3 regions of the Streptomyces sp. NPDC088794 genome follow, and region 2 is predicted to be linked to each of the others. Evidence: riboswitches for the same ligand, from Rfam matches in the RefSeq annotation. Region 2 holds a riboswitch; each other region holds the start of a gene.

Region 1 (3,740 bases), on a different contig from region 2:
CTGCGGGCCAAGGGCGAGACGGTCGAGGAGATCACCGGTCTGGTGCGCGCGATGTACGCGCACGCCAACGTGATCGAGGTGTCCGGGAAGACCGTGGACATCGTCGGCACCGGCGGCGACGGCGCGAAGACGGTGAACATCTCCACGATGTCCTCGATCGTGATCGCCGGCACGGGCGCGAAGGTCGTCAAGCACGGTAACCGGGCCGCGTCCTCCGCGTCCGGCGCCTCCGACGTCCTGGAGCGGCTCGGCGTCAACCTGGAACTGACCCCGAAGCGGGTGGCCGAGGTCGCCGAAGAGGCGGGGATCACCTTCTGCTTCGCGATCAAGTTCCATCCGGCCCTGCGTCACGCGGGCGCCGCGCGCGGCCAGTTGGGCATCCGCACGGTGTTCAACGCGCTGGGCCCGCTGACCAACCCCGCCAGGGTGCGGGCCCAGGCGGTCGGGGTCGCGGACCCGCGGATGGCGCCCATCATCGCGGGCGTCTTCGCCGAGCGGGGCAACTCCTCCCTGGTGTTCCGCGGCGACGACGGCCTCGACGAGCTGACGACCACGGCCACCTCCCGGGTCTGGATCGTCCGCGACGGCAAGGTCACCGAGGAGTCCTTCGACCCCCGTGACGTGGGCCTCCCGCTGGTCCCGGTGGAGGCGCTGCGCGGCGCCGACCCCGAGTTCAACGCGGGCGTCGCCCGCCGGCTCCTGGACGGCGAGACGGGCCCGGTGCGGGACGCCGTACTCCTGAACTCGGCGGCCGCCCTGGTGGCCCTGGAGCCCGGTGACGAGCCGCTGGCGGACCAGCTCAGGGCCGGGATGGAGAAGGCGGCGGAGTCGATCGACTCGGGCGCCGCCAAGCGGACCCTGGAGCGCTGGGCGGCGGCCAGCAACGCGTAGGGGCTGTCGCTTGGATCAGCCCGGCGTCGCGGGGCTCGGGTCGGCCAAGAGGCACCGCGCCTCACGGCCGGCCTGATCCAAGCGACAGCCCCTAGCCGTACGGCGGTCGTCGTCCCGCGATCCGGACACGGGTTGCGGGACGACGATCACGTCACGTAGGTTTTTGGACCAGGTCATGAGTGACAGTCATGAGGCCCCGGCCGACTGTCCGGCAACCCTCCGTCCGTGGCGGGGTGCCCCGGGTGAAGACCAGGCCGTAGGCAGCGAGGTCTGCGGCAAGCGCGGGCCCCTCGAAAGACACCAGGGGTCCTGGTCTCGAGGGAGTTCTCCGTGAGCAAGCGAATGCGATAGGGCGCCGAGCCCCGCCTCCGCATACCCCCTTCACCTTTCTCCTGCGCCGGAGCCATGTCCGCCCGCGCAGTGAATTCGCCTGCCTCTCACGGGAGTTCGCCATGTCTGTCGCCACCGCTGCCGCCACCTCCGTCTGTGCCCCGCTGCCCGTCCTGGGCCGGGACGTCACCGTCCCGCTCGTCACGGGCGGCGAAGTCACCTACGCGGCGCTCGACTACGCGGCCAGCGCCCCGGCCCTCCAGCGCGTCTGGGACGACGTGGCGGCCTACGCCCCGTACTACGGCAGCGTCCACCGCGGCGCCGGCTACCTCTCGCAGCTCTCCACCGACCTCTTCGAGAACGCCCGCCGGACGGTCGAGGAGTTCCTGGACTGCCGCCCCGACGACCAGCTGATCTTCACCCGCTCCACCACGGACTCCCTCAACCTCCTCGCCGCGGTCCTGCCCGCCGACTGCCAGGTCTTCGTCTTCGAGACCGAGCACCACGCCTCGCTGCTGCCCTGGCAGGACGCCCGCGTCACCTACCTCAACGCCCCGCGCACCCCGGCCCAGGCCGTCGAGACCCTGGAGCGGGCCCTCGCCGCCCGTGACCCCTACGGCCCGGCCCTGGTCTGCGTGACCGGCGCCTCGAACGTCACCGGCGAGCTGTGGCCGGTCCGCGAACTGGCCGCCGCCGCGCACGCGCACGGCGCCCGGATCGTCCTGGACGCCGCCCAACTCGCCCCGCACCACCCGGTGTCCGTCCAGGACCTCGACGTCGACTGGATCGCCTTCTCCGGCCACAAGCTGTACGCCCCCTTCGGCTCCGGCGTCCTGGCCGGCCGCGCCGACTGGCTCCGGGCGGCCGACCCCTACCTCGCGGGCGGCGGCGCCAGCCGCAAGGTCAGCCGGCGCGAGGACGGGGGAGTGGACGTGGAGTGGCACGACAGCGCCGCCCGCCACGAGGCCGGCTCCCCGAACGTCATCGGTGCCTACTCCATCGCGTCGGCCTGCAAGGCGCTGACCGAGGCGGGCTTCGACACGCTGGTCGCACGCGAGCAGCACCTGATCGAGACAGTGCGGGCGGGCCTGGCGGAGGTCCCGGAGGTGCGCGTCCTGTCCCTCTTCGGCGACGACGCCCCGCGCGTGGGCGTCATCTCCTTCGTGGTCGACGGCTGGAACAGCTCCCACTTCGCCGCCGCCCTCTCCGCCGAGTACGGCATCGGCGTCCGCGACGGCCTCTTCTGCGCCCACCCGCTGCTGCGCACCCTCCTGGGCACCGACCCTCAGACCCAGGGCGAATGCGGCGCCCCCGAGGCGGCCCCGGGCGAGAAGTCCCTCAACGCGATCCGAGTGAGCTTCGGAGCCGGCACCCCCGACGAGCACGTGGAGCGCTTCATCAACGCGGTGAAGGAACTGGTGACGGCAGGCGCCAAGTGGACCTACCACACGGAGAACGGCCGCTGCGTACCTGCGGTGGGCTGATCGCCCCGAAGGGGCGCGGGGAACTGCGCGACCAGCCACATCGAACGGTCAGCCGCAAACGGTCCGCGCCCCCCACCCCACTAGGCGCTCAACTCAGGAGTCCAGCCCAATAGCGAACGCGGCCTCAAGGTCATGCTGGGAGTACGTCCGAAACGCCACATGCGTGTCCGTGCCCTCAACCCCGGGGATCTTGCTGATCCGCCCAGGAATGACCTCGGCGAGGTCCTCGTGCTCCTTGACCCGAACCATCGCGATCAAGTCATACGTACCCGTCACGGAGAACACCTCGCTCACAGATTCCAGCGAGGCAATCGACTCCGCGATCTCGGGGATCCGGTCCACGCTGGTCTTGATGAGGACGATCGCGGTGATCACGGCTGGTTCTCTCCCTCGGGGGCCGGAGCTGGGGCGGCCTTCACTCTAGTCGTACGGCGGAATCGGGCCCACGCGTAACCGAAGCCCAGCGAGAACCCCACCAGGTGCGCCAGATACGCCACCCCGGGCCCCTGCTCCGCCCGCCCCGCCGCCACCCACTGAAGCGCCGCCCAGAACGGCAGCACCACCCACGCGGGAAACCGCATCGGCAGAAAGAACAGGAACGGCAGCAGGCTGGTCACCCGCGCCCCGGGGAACAGGTACAGAAACGCACCGAGGATCGCCGAGATCGCCCCCGACGCTCCCACCAGGGACTGCTCGGAGGAGGAGTTGGCGGCCGCGTACCCCAGCAGGGCGAGGTAGCCGCAGACGAGGTAGAAGAGCGTGAACCGCACGCGGCCCATCCGCTCCTCGGTCATCACGCCGAAGACGTAGAGGAAGAGCATGTTGCCGAGCAGGTGGACCCAGCCGCCGTGGATGAAGAGGGCCGTGGCGGGGGTGAGGACGGATCCCGCGGGGTCCGCGAAGAGGTCCGCCGGGACCACGCCCCAGCGGTGGAAATAGGCGCGCTGCGCGGCGAGCAGCGCGTCCCCGGAACCGTAGGCCGGATTCAGCCCCGAGGCCGGGCCGACCGCGAAGACCAGACAACAGACCGCGATC
Region 2 (3,740 bases):
TCGACGATCTTTCCGCCGTCGATGAAGACGACCCGGTCGGCGACCTCGCGGGCGAAGCCGATCTCGTGGGTGACGATGACGAGGGTGGTGCCGCTGGTCGCCAAGTCCTTGATGACGGCGAGGACTTCGCCGACGAGTTCGGGGTCGAGGGCGGAGGTCGGCTCGTCGAAGAGGATGACGCCGGGGCGCAGGGCGAGGGCGCGTGCGATGGCGACGCGTTGCTGCTGGCCGCCGGACAGCTGCCTCGGATAGGCGCCGGCCTTCTCGCCGAGACCGACCCGGCCGAGCAACTCGCGGGCCAGTTCCAGGGCTTCGGGCTTGCCGAGCCGGCCGGTGGCGACGGGGGCCGCGGCCACGTTGTCGAGGACGGTCAGGTGCGGGAACAGGTTGAAGTTCTGGAAGACGAAGCCGATCCGGCTGCGCTGGGCGAGGATGGCCCGCTCGCTCAGCTCCTTCAGCCGCTCCCCCTGGCGCTTCACGCCGATCAGTTCGCCGTTGACGCTGACGTAGCCGATCTCCGGCTTCTCCAGGTGGTTGATGACCCGCAGCAGCGTGGACTTCCCGGAGCCGGACGGGCCGAGGATGACGGTGACCTCGCCGGGCCGCACGGTCAGGTCGACGCCGTCCAGCACCCGGTGGGCGCCGTACCACTTGTGCACGTCGTGCACCTCCACGGCGGCGGGCGTGATGTCGGTCGGCGCTTCGAGGGTCTTGGCGCTCATATCGCGGCCTCCCGGCGGATGCGGGCCCGCAGATCGGTGAGGCCGGTGCGGAGCTTCTGGATCGGCGTCGGCGGCAGCGAGCGCGTGGCGCCCCGGGCGTAGTACCGCTCGACGTAGAACTGGATGACCGACACGACACTCGTCAGGATCAGGTACCAGACGGTCACGACGAGGAGCAGCGGCACGATGTCGCCGGGGTAGGTGGAGCCCATCGTCTGCGCGGAGCCGAACAGGTCGAGCAGGGAGACGTAGAAGACCAGCGAGGTGCTCTTGATCAGGCCGATCAGCTGGTTGACGTAGTTCGGGGTGATGGAGCGCAGCGCCTGCGGGAACACGATCCTGCGGAACTGGTAGCTCTTCGGCAGGCCGAGGGCGGAGGCCGCCTCGTGCTGGCCCTGGTCGACGGAGAGGATGCCGCCGCGGACCACTTCGGCCGCGTAGGCCGCCTCGTTGAGGCTGAGGCCGATGACGGCGACGACCATGTCGGTGGCCAGCTTCGACTCGTCGAAGGAGAAGAAGGCCGGCCCGAAGGGGACGCCGACGCTCAACGTCCGGTACAGGGCGCTGAAGTTGTAGAGGAAGAGCAGCACCACGATGAGCGGGATCGAGCGCAGCGCCCAGACGTAGGTCCAGCTCACCGCGCGCAGCACCGGGGACCTGGAGAGTCTGGCGAGGGCGAGCAGGATGCCGCCCAGGAGGCCGAGGACCGCGCTGTAGGCGGCCACTTCCAGGGTGATGAGCAGTCCGTCGAGGATGGTCGGCCGCAGGAACCAGTAGCCGAAGCGGTCCCACTGGTAGAACGGGTTGGTCGCCAGGCCGTGCACGAACTGGGCCGCGAGGACCAGCACGACCGCGGTGGCGATCCAGCGCCCCGGCCGACGCAGGGGCTGAACTCTCTGTGCCGTGAGGGGTTTTGACGGTTCGTCGGCAGGCGGTGCCTCGGCGAGGGACACGGCGGCGCCAGGGGGTTCACTCATGGTGGGCTCCGGCAGGTTCGGACACCCCGGACCCCGGCGGTGGACGCGCGACGACGGGCGGCGCGCGCGGCTGCGCGGGACTGGGGGCGGGGAGGGGAACTGCACACCGGCGGAGGCGGGTGTGCGTCAGAGGTGCGCGGGCTGGCTGGTCGTCAGCCCCGACAGCGGGCACGGCCCGGTGCGGTACACAGTGCGCTGCTGACCCGGAGCAGATCGACGGCACGGTCGGCGACGAACAGGTTCGCGTACGACAGTACGCAGCTCTGTGGGCGGCATGCGGCCGTCCTGAGAGCTGCGTACATGGCGTCACCTGTCACTGTCGGAGGCCCCCGGAAGGGGCCGCGCGCTTACCGAAACGTCATCCGGTCCGGTCGTCACCTGGGGCACCCCACCGCGGTGCGAGGGTTGCCGGTCAGCAAGCCAGGGCTTGTCGCTGACACTCATGACCGTTCTGGGCGATATTCAAGACACTTGCCCGAACGAATGTCAACGCCGGTCCACGAAGTGGAACGACTGTGGAGCTGCCGTGGACGGACGGTGAGCGGCTATCGGGCCGCGTGGGCCGCCCAGTCGAGGATCTGCACGGCCGCGCCGGCCGCCTCCAGGCCTCGGCAGTGGGCGTGGTGGCGGCGGGCGATGCCGTCCAGGTCGAGATGGGTGCCGAAGGCCGGGTGCGCGGCCAGCCGGCGGGCGTACGCCCACAGGGTCGGGCGGTCGGCGATGCGCTCGACCGCGCAGGCGTCCAGGTGATGGCGGTGCACGGTGTCGAGTTGGACCAGGGTGACCCACAACTCGACGTCGGCGGCGGTGATCTGATCCCGGATCATGTAGTCGCGTCCCACGAGCCACCGATCCAGCGCGCCCAGCGACTCCAGCAGTGCCTCAAGGGCCGCGTCCCGCTCCGCCTGCTCGCCCCCGGACTGTCCGGCGCGCTGGGCGGCTCCCTCGATGTCCTGGGCGCACATCCGCTCGACGGCCTCGATCTCCGACTCGGCGCCGCACGGGTACAGCGAGAGCCGGTCGGCGCCGAAGCGGCGGGCGAGGTCGCGGGTGATGTCCGGGGCGTGGGTGCTGACGATCCGCCCGGACCAGTCGTCGCTGAGCACCGGTCCGACGGCCGGTCCTGAGTACCGGTGGGCGCTCGCCTCGTACAGCGGGCGCAGCACGGAGTGGCCGCCCTGCGGGGAGTCGGGGACGGCGGGCAGGTAGGTCGCCGGACAGACGGTGTCCAGGCCGAGCAGGCTGTGGGTGACGGCGATGCGCAGGCCGTCGGGACACGCGGTGGACAGATGGAGGCGGTAGCGGCGCGGAACGGCGTAGTGGCCGCTGCGCGGATCGCCGCCGATGCGGCCCCGGAAGGCGGGCGTGGACGGAGTGGTGGTGTGGGCGGCCAGCGGTGTGACGGACATGACTCTCCCCGGGAGCGGGCGCGGACGTACGCGCGGCGGAAGCGACGTCGGACGGGAAGGGGCCGGGCTCAGCCGTGCGCGGTGGACGGACGACGCCGGTGGCGTCCGGTCGCGGGACGACGCGTGGGCGTCGCGGGCACGGGAGGGGCGCGGCTCAGCCTTGGCGGCTGATCGCGCTGCAGACGCGCAGCAGATCGATGTGGCGGCGGGAGGTGAGGAGAGGCGAGCGGCTCACGCGTACGGTGACCGGTCCAAGGCGCCTCATGTCATTCCCTACCTGTTCACTAGGATTCCCTTCTGGAGTGTCGATCCCCCTGGCTGCGGCGTCAAGAGGGCGTCCACCGACCGGTCGGTGTCCCGTTCGGTTTCGGTGTGCCGTTCGGTTCACATCGGCCCGTTCAGTTCACGTCGGCCCGGGCGGCGCCGTCGTCCAGGGCGGCGTCCTCCTCCGCCGGGCTGTCGGAGAGGAAGCCGCCGGACTGGTGGCGCCACAGCTTCGCGTAGGTGCCTTCGGAGGCCAGCAGTTCCTCGTGCGTGCCCTGCTCGACGATCCGGCCGCGGTCCAGGACCACCAGGCGGTCCATGCCGGCGACCGTGCTCAGCCGGTGCGCGACCACGAGCGCGGTGCGCCC
Region 3 (3,740 bases), on a different contig from region 2:
CGGTACACGGCGAGGTCCTGCCGCGAGGGGTAGGCGAAGGCCACGTGCACGACCCGCTCGCGCCACTCGGGGCGGTCGTCGAGCAGCTGCCGGTACGCCAGCAGCCCGCGCACGATGTTCTTCGACAGCTCGGTCCGGTCCACGCGGACGATCGTCCTGCGCCCCGCGCCGATCTCCTCGCGCAGGGCCGCCATCCGCTCCTCGACGTCCGCCTCGTGCGAGCGGGCGTGCAGGAACTCGGCGTCCGCACCGAGGCCGTGGACACCGATCAGCGTCCGGCGGGTGATCCGCTCCTGGTGGGTGGTCCCGTCCTGCTGAAGGTGCTCGATGGCCCTCGGCGCGCCCGACGGCCACGTGGAGAGCCAGCGGTCGGTGTCGACCGCGCCCGCGCAGTTCTGGAACGCCGTCGCCCAGCGCCAGGTCAGGAATCCCACCCGGTCCGCCCCGAGCATGCCCTCCATCAGCCGCGCCTGGATGTCGTCGGGCAGCATCTGGAAGTAGTCCACCGGCGCCCACGGCGTGTGCGAGAAGTGCCCGATCCGCAGGTCGGGGCGGAGTTCGCGGAGCATTCCCGGCACCAGACACAGGTGGTAGTCCTGCACCAGCACCGCCGCACCCTCGGCCGCCTCCTGGGCCAGCGCCTCGGCGAAGGCGCGGTTGTACGTCTCGTACGACGCCCACTGGCGCCGGAACTCCGCGTCGAAGACCGGCTCCAGCGGCGTCTGGTACAGCATGTGGTGCACGAACCACAGCACCGAGTTGGCGATGCCGTTGTACGCGTCCGCGTGCACGTCGGCCGGGATGTCCAGCATCCGCACGCCGTCCTCGCCGACCCCGCGCCGCACGGCCTCGCGGTCGCCGTCGGACAGCGCCGAGCACACCCACAGCGCGCCCGCGTCCGGCCCGATCGCCGACAGCCCGGAGACCAGCCCGCCGCCACCGCGCCGGGCGGCCAGCGAGCCGTCGTCCCGGACGTCGTAGGAGACCGGGCCGCGGTTGGACGCGACCAATACCTGGGCAGCGCCCTGCGTGGAAGCCGTGGAAGCCATACGCCACAACCTAGCCCGGCCGGGAAACGCTCAAACGTGTGAGCGCACCCGCGAGCAGGCCGTATACGGCGGGTGACCTGCTGTCGTCAGGCGACTCCCGCTGTCCTCGGGCGACCCCGCCGACGTCAGGCGACCTTCCGCTGCGCGTACTCCGCGATCTCCACCATCGGCGGCCGCTCCTCCGTGTCCACGGAGTAGGTGCGCGGCTCGAAACCGTCCGCGCCCCGCTCGAACTGGGTCAGCGAGGGGCGGATCAGGTGCCCGCGGGCCAGCCGGAGCTGCGCGGTGCGGTAGATCGCGGCGGACATCCGGCCCAGCGCCTGCCCGTCCTGGTGCCGGTGCTTGCGCACCCCGACGTCCACCTGGGCGAGCGCGTCCAGGCCCACCAGATGCAGGGCGTCGACCAGCATGCCCAGCTCGACGCCGTACCCGACCGGGAACGGCAGCTGTTCCAGCAGACTGCGGCGGGCCGCGTACTCGCCGCCCAGCGGCTGCACGAAGCCGGCCAGCTGCGGCCAGTGCATGTTCAGCAGCGGGCGGGCCATGAGTTCGGTGACGCGTCCGCCCTGGCCCGCGGCACCGCCGAGCGGGCGGTCGTACATCGCCTTGACGAGGTCGACGCCGGGGTCGGTGAGCAGCGGGCCGACGATGCCGGAGACGAAGTCCGAGGAGAACTCCTTCAGGTCGGCGTCGATGAAACAGACGATGTCCCCGGTGGTGACCAGGAGCGAGCGCCACAGCACCTCGCCCTTGCCGGGCACGGGCGGGATGTGCGGCAGGATGTCGTCGCGGTGGACGACCCGCGCGCCGGCCGCCGCGGCGACCTCGGACGTGCGGTCGGTGGATCCCGAGTCGACGACGACGATCTCGTCGACGAGCGGGACCTGCTGCATGAGGTCGTGACGGATGACGGCGACGATGTCGCCGACGGTCTCCTCCTCGTTGAGCGCGGGCAGCACGACACTGACCGACTGGCCCGTGCGGTGCTTCGCGGCCAGAATCTTGTGGAGCGGGCGATCGGTCACGGACCAGGAGCGGGTGCTCAGCCAACGCTCGACTTCGTTCAGCACAGTGCGCGGCTCCTCTGCGATCTCTCGGCGAGTGGATCTTGTGTGATCCATCTCGCGGTTCGGACGGCTAGCTCAACTGTCCTGGCCTTCGGTTACAGTCTTGAACAACGCTGATGACCATCGCATGTCGAGGGTCGGAGGCGCCCACAACCGCTCATACAACTGCATACCGCTCATCCAGAGGGGCAGAGGGATACGGCCCGATGAAGCCCCGGCAACCCTCCAGCCGGTCTCGTAGATCAATGTTGATCATTACGCGAGGCTCCCGGCTAGGGAAGGTGCCAAATCCGTCTCGTGGCGAGATGCGTCGCGAGGAAGATGAGGAGAAAGGGCCTCGCCTCCATGGCTGTGCAGACTGTTGCAAGCACCACCGACTCCACCGTAGACCTCGGCCCGGCCGCGGCGCTTTCGTGCCGCGAGTGTGGCCACCGGGTACCGCTCGGACCGGTCTTCGCGTGCGAGGAGTGTTTCGGCCCGCTCGAGATCGCGTACGACTTCTCGGCCTACGAAACCGAGGAGCTCCGCAAGCGGATCGAAGCGGGTCCCGCGAACATCTGGCGTTACGCGCCGCTGCTGCCGGTCCCCGCGGACGTGGCGACCAAGCCGAACATCAACCCCGGCTGGACCAAGCTCGTCCAGGCCGACAACCTCGCGCGCGAGTTGGGTGTCGACGCCGGCAAGCTCTTCGTGAAGGACGACTCCGGCAACCCGACGCACTCCTTCAAGGACCGGGTCGTCGCCCAGGCCATCGAGGCCGCGCGCGCGTTCAACTTCACCACCCTCTCCTGCTCCTCCACCGGCAACCTCGCGGGCGCGGTCGGCGCCGCCGCCGCGCGCGCCGGTTTCCGCTCGTGCGTGTTCATCCCGCACGACCTGGAGCAGGGCAAGGTCGTCATGGCCGCGATCTACGGCGGCGAGCTCGTCGGTATCGAGGGCAACTACGACGACGTGAACCGTTTCTGCTCCGAGCTGATCGGCGACCCGGCCGGCGAGGGCTGGGGCTTCGTCAACGTCAACCTGCGGCCGTACTACGCGGAGGGCTCCAAGACCCTGGCGTACGAGATCTGCGAGCAGCTCGGCTGGCAGCTGCCCGATCAGCTGGTCGTGCCGATCGCCTCCGGCTCGCAGCTCACGAAGATCGACAAGGGGCTCCAGGAGCTGATCAAGCTCGGGCTCGTCGAGGACAAGCCGTACAAGATCTTCGGCGCCCAGGCCGAGGGGTGCTCGCCGGTGTCCGTCGCCTACAAGGCCGGTCACGACGTGGTCCGCCCCCAGAAGCCGAACACCATCGCCAAGTCGCTGGCCATCGGCAACCCGGCGGACGGTCCGTACGTGCTCGACATCGCGCGCCGGACGGGCGGTGCGGTGGAGGACGTGAACGACGAGCAGGTGGTCGACGCGATCAAGTTGTTGGCGCGGACCGAGGGCATCTTCGCGGAGACCGCCGGTGGCGTGACCGTCGGCGTCGCGAAGAAGCTGATCGAGAACGGTCTCCTGGACCCGACGAAGACCACGGTGGTCTTGAACACCGGTGATGGTCTGAAGACGTTGGACGCGGTGGCCGGTACGGGCTTGACCGCGACGATTCGGCCCAGCCTCGATTCGTTCCGTGAGGCAGGGC

What was found. Region 2 has a riboswitch for S-adenosylmethionine ahead of ACIP6U_RS02455 (amino acid ABC transporter permease). Riboswitches for the same ligand answer to the same signal wherever they lie in the genome.
Region 1: linked by a shared signal. The riboswitch ahead of ACIP6U_RS38850 (aminotransferase class V-fold PLP-dependent enzyme) and the one ahead of ACIP6U_RS02455 (amino acid ABC transporter permease) in region 2 are both predicted to bind S-adenosylmethionine.
Region 3: linked by a shared signal. The riboswitch ahead of thrC (threonine synthase) and the one ahead of ACIP6U_RS02455 (amino acid ABC transporter permease) in region 2 are both predicted to bind S-adenosylmethionine.

What each region holds. Positions count from the first base shown of each region.
Region 1 is NZ_JBIVKB010000017.1:268,676-272,415, reverse strand. It holds gene trpD (anthranilate phosphoribosyltransferase) at 1-891, shown strand, start outside; SAM riboswitch class IV at 1,063-1,179, shown strand; gene ACIP6U_RS38850 (aminotransferase class V-fold PLP-dependent enzyme) at 1,344-2,705, shown strand; gene ACIP6U_RS38845 (Lrp/AsnC ligand binding domain-containing protein) at 2,799-3,080, opposite strand; gene ACIP6U_RS38840 (rhomboid family intramembrane serine protease) at 3,077-3,740, opposite strand, start outside.
Region 2 is NZ_JBIVKB010000001.1:539,205-542,944, forward strand. It holds gene ACIP6U_RS02450 (amino acid ABC transporter ATP-binding protein) at 1-722, opposite strand, end outside; gene ACIP6U_RS02455 (amino acid ABC transporter permease) at 719-1,699, opposite strand; SAM riboswitch class IV at 2,038-2,147, opposite strand; gene ACIP6U_RS02460 (glutathione S-transferase C-terminal domain-containing protein) at 2,245-3,108, opposite strand; gene ACIP6U_RS02465 (putative leader peptide) at 3,263-3,373, opposite strand; gene ACIP6U_RS02470 (ABC transporter ATP-binding protein) at 3,507-3,740, opposite strand, start outside.
Region 3 is NZ_JBIVKB010000004.1:161,314-165,053, forward strand. It holds gene ACIP6U_RS13245 (trehalose-6-phosphate synthase) at 1-1,049, opposite strand, end outside; gene ACIP6U_RS13250 (glucosyl-3-phosphoglycerate synthase) at 1,175-2,119, opposite strand; SAM riboswitch class I at 2,290-2,444, shown strand; gene thrC (threonine synthase) at 2,462-3,740, shown strand, end outside.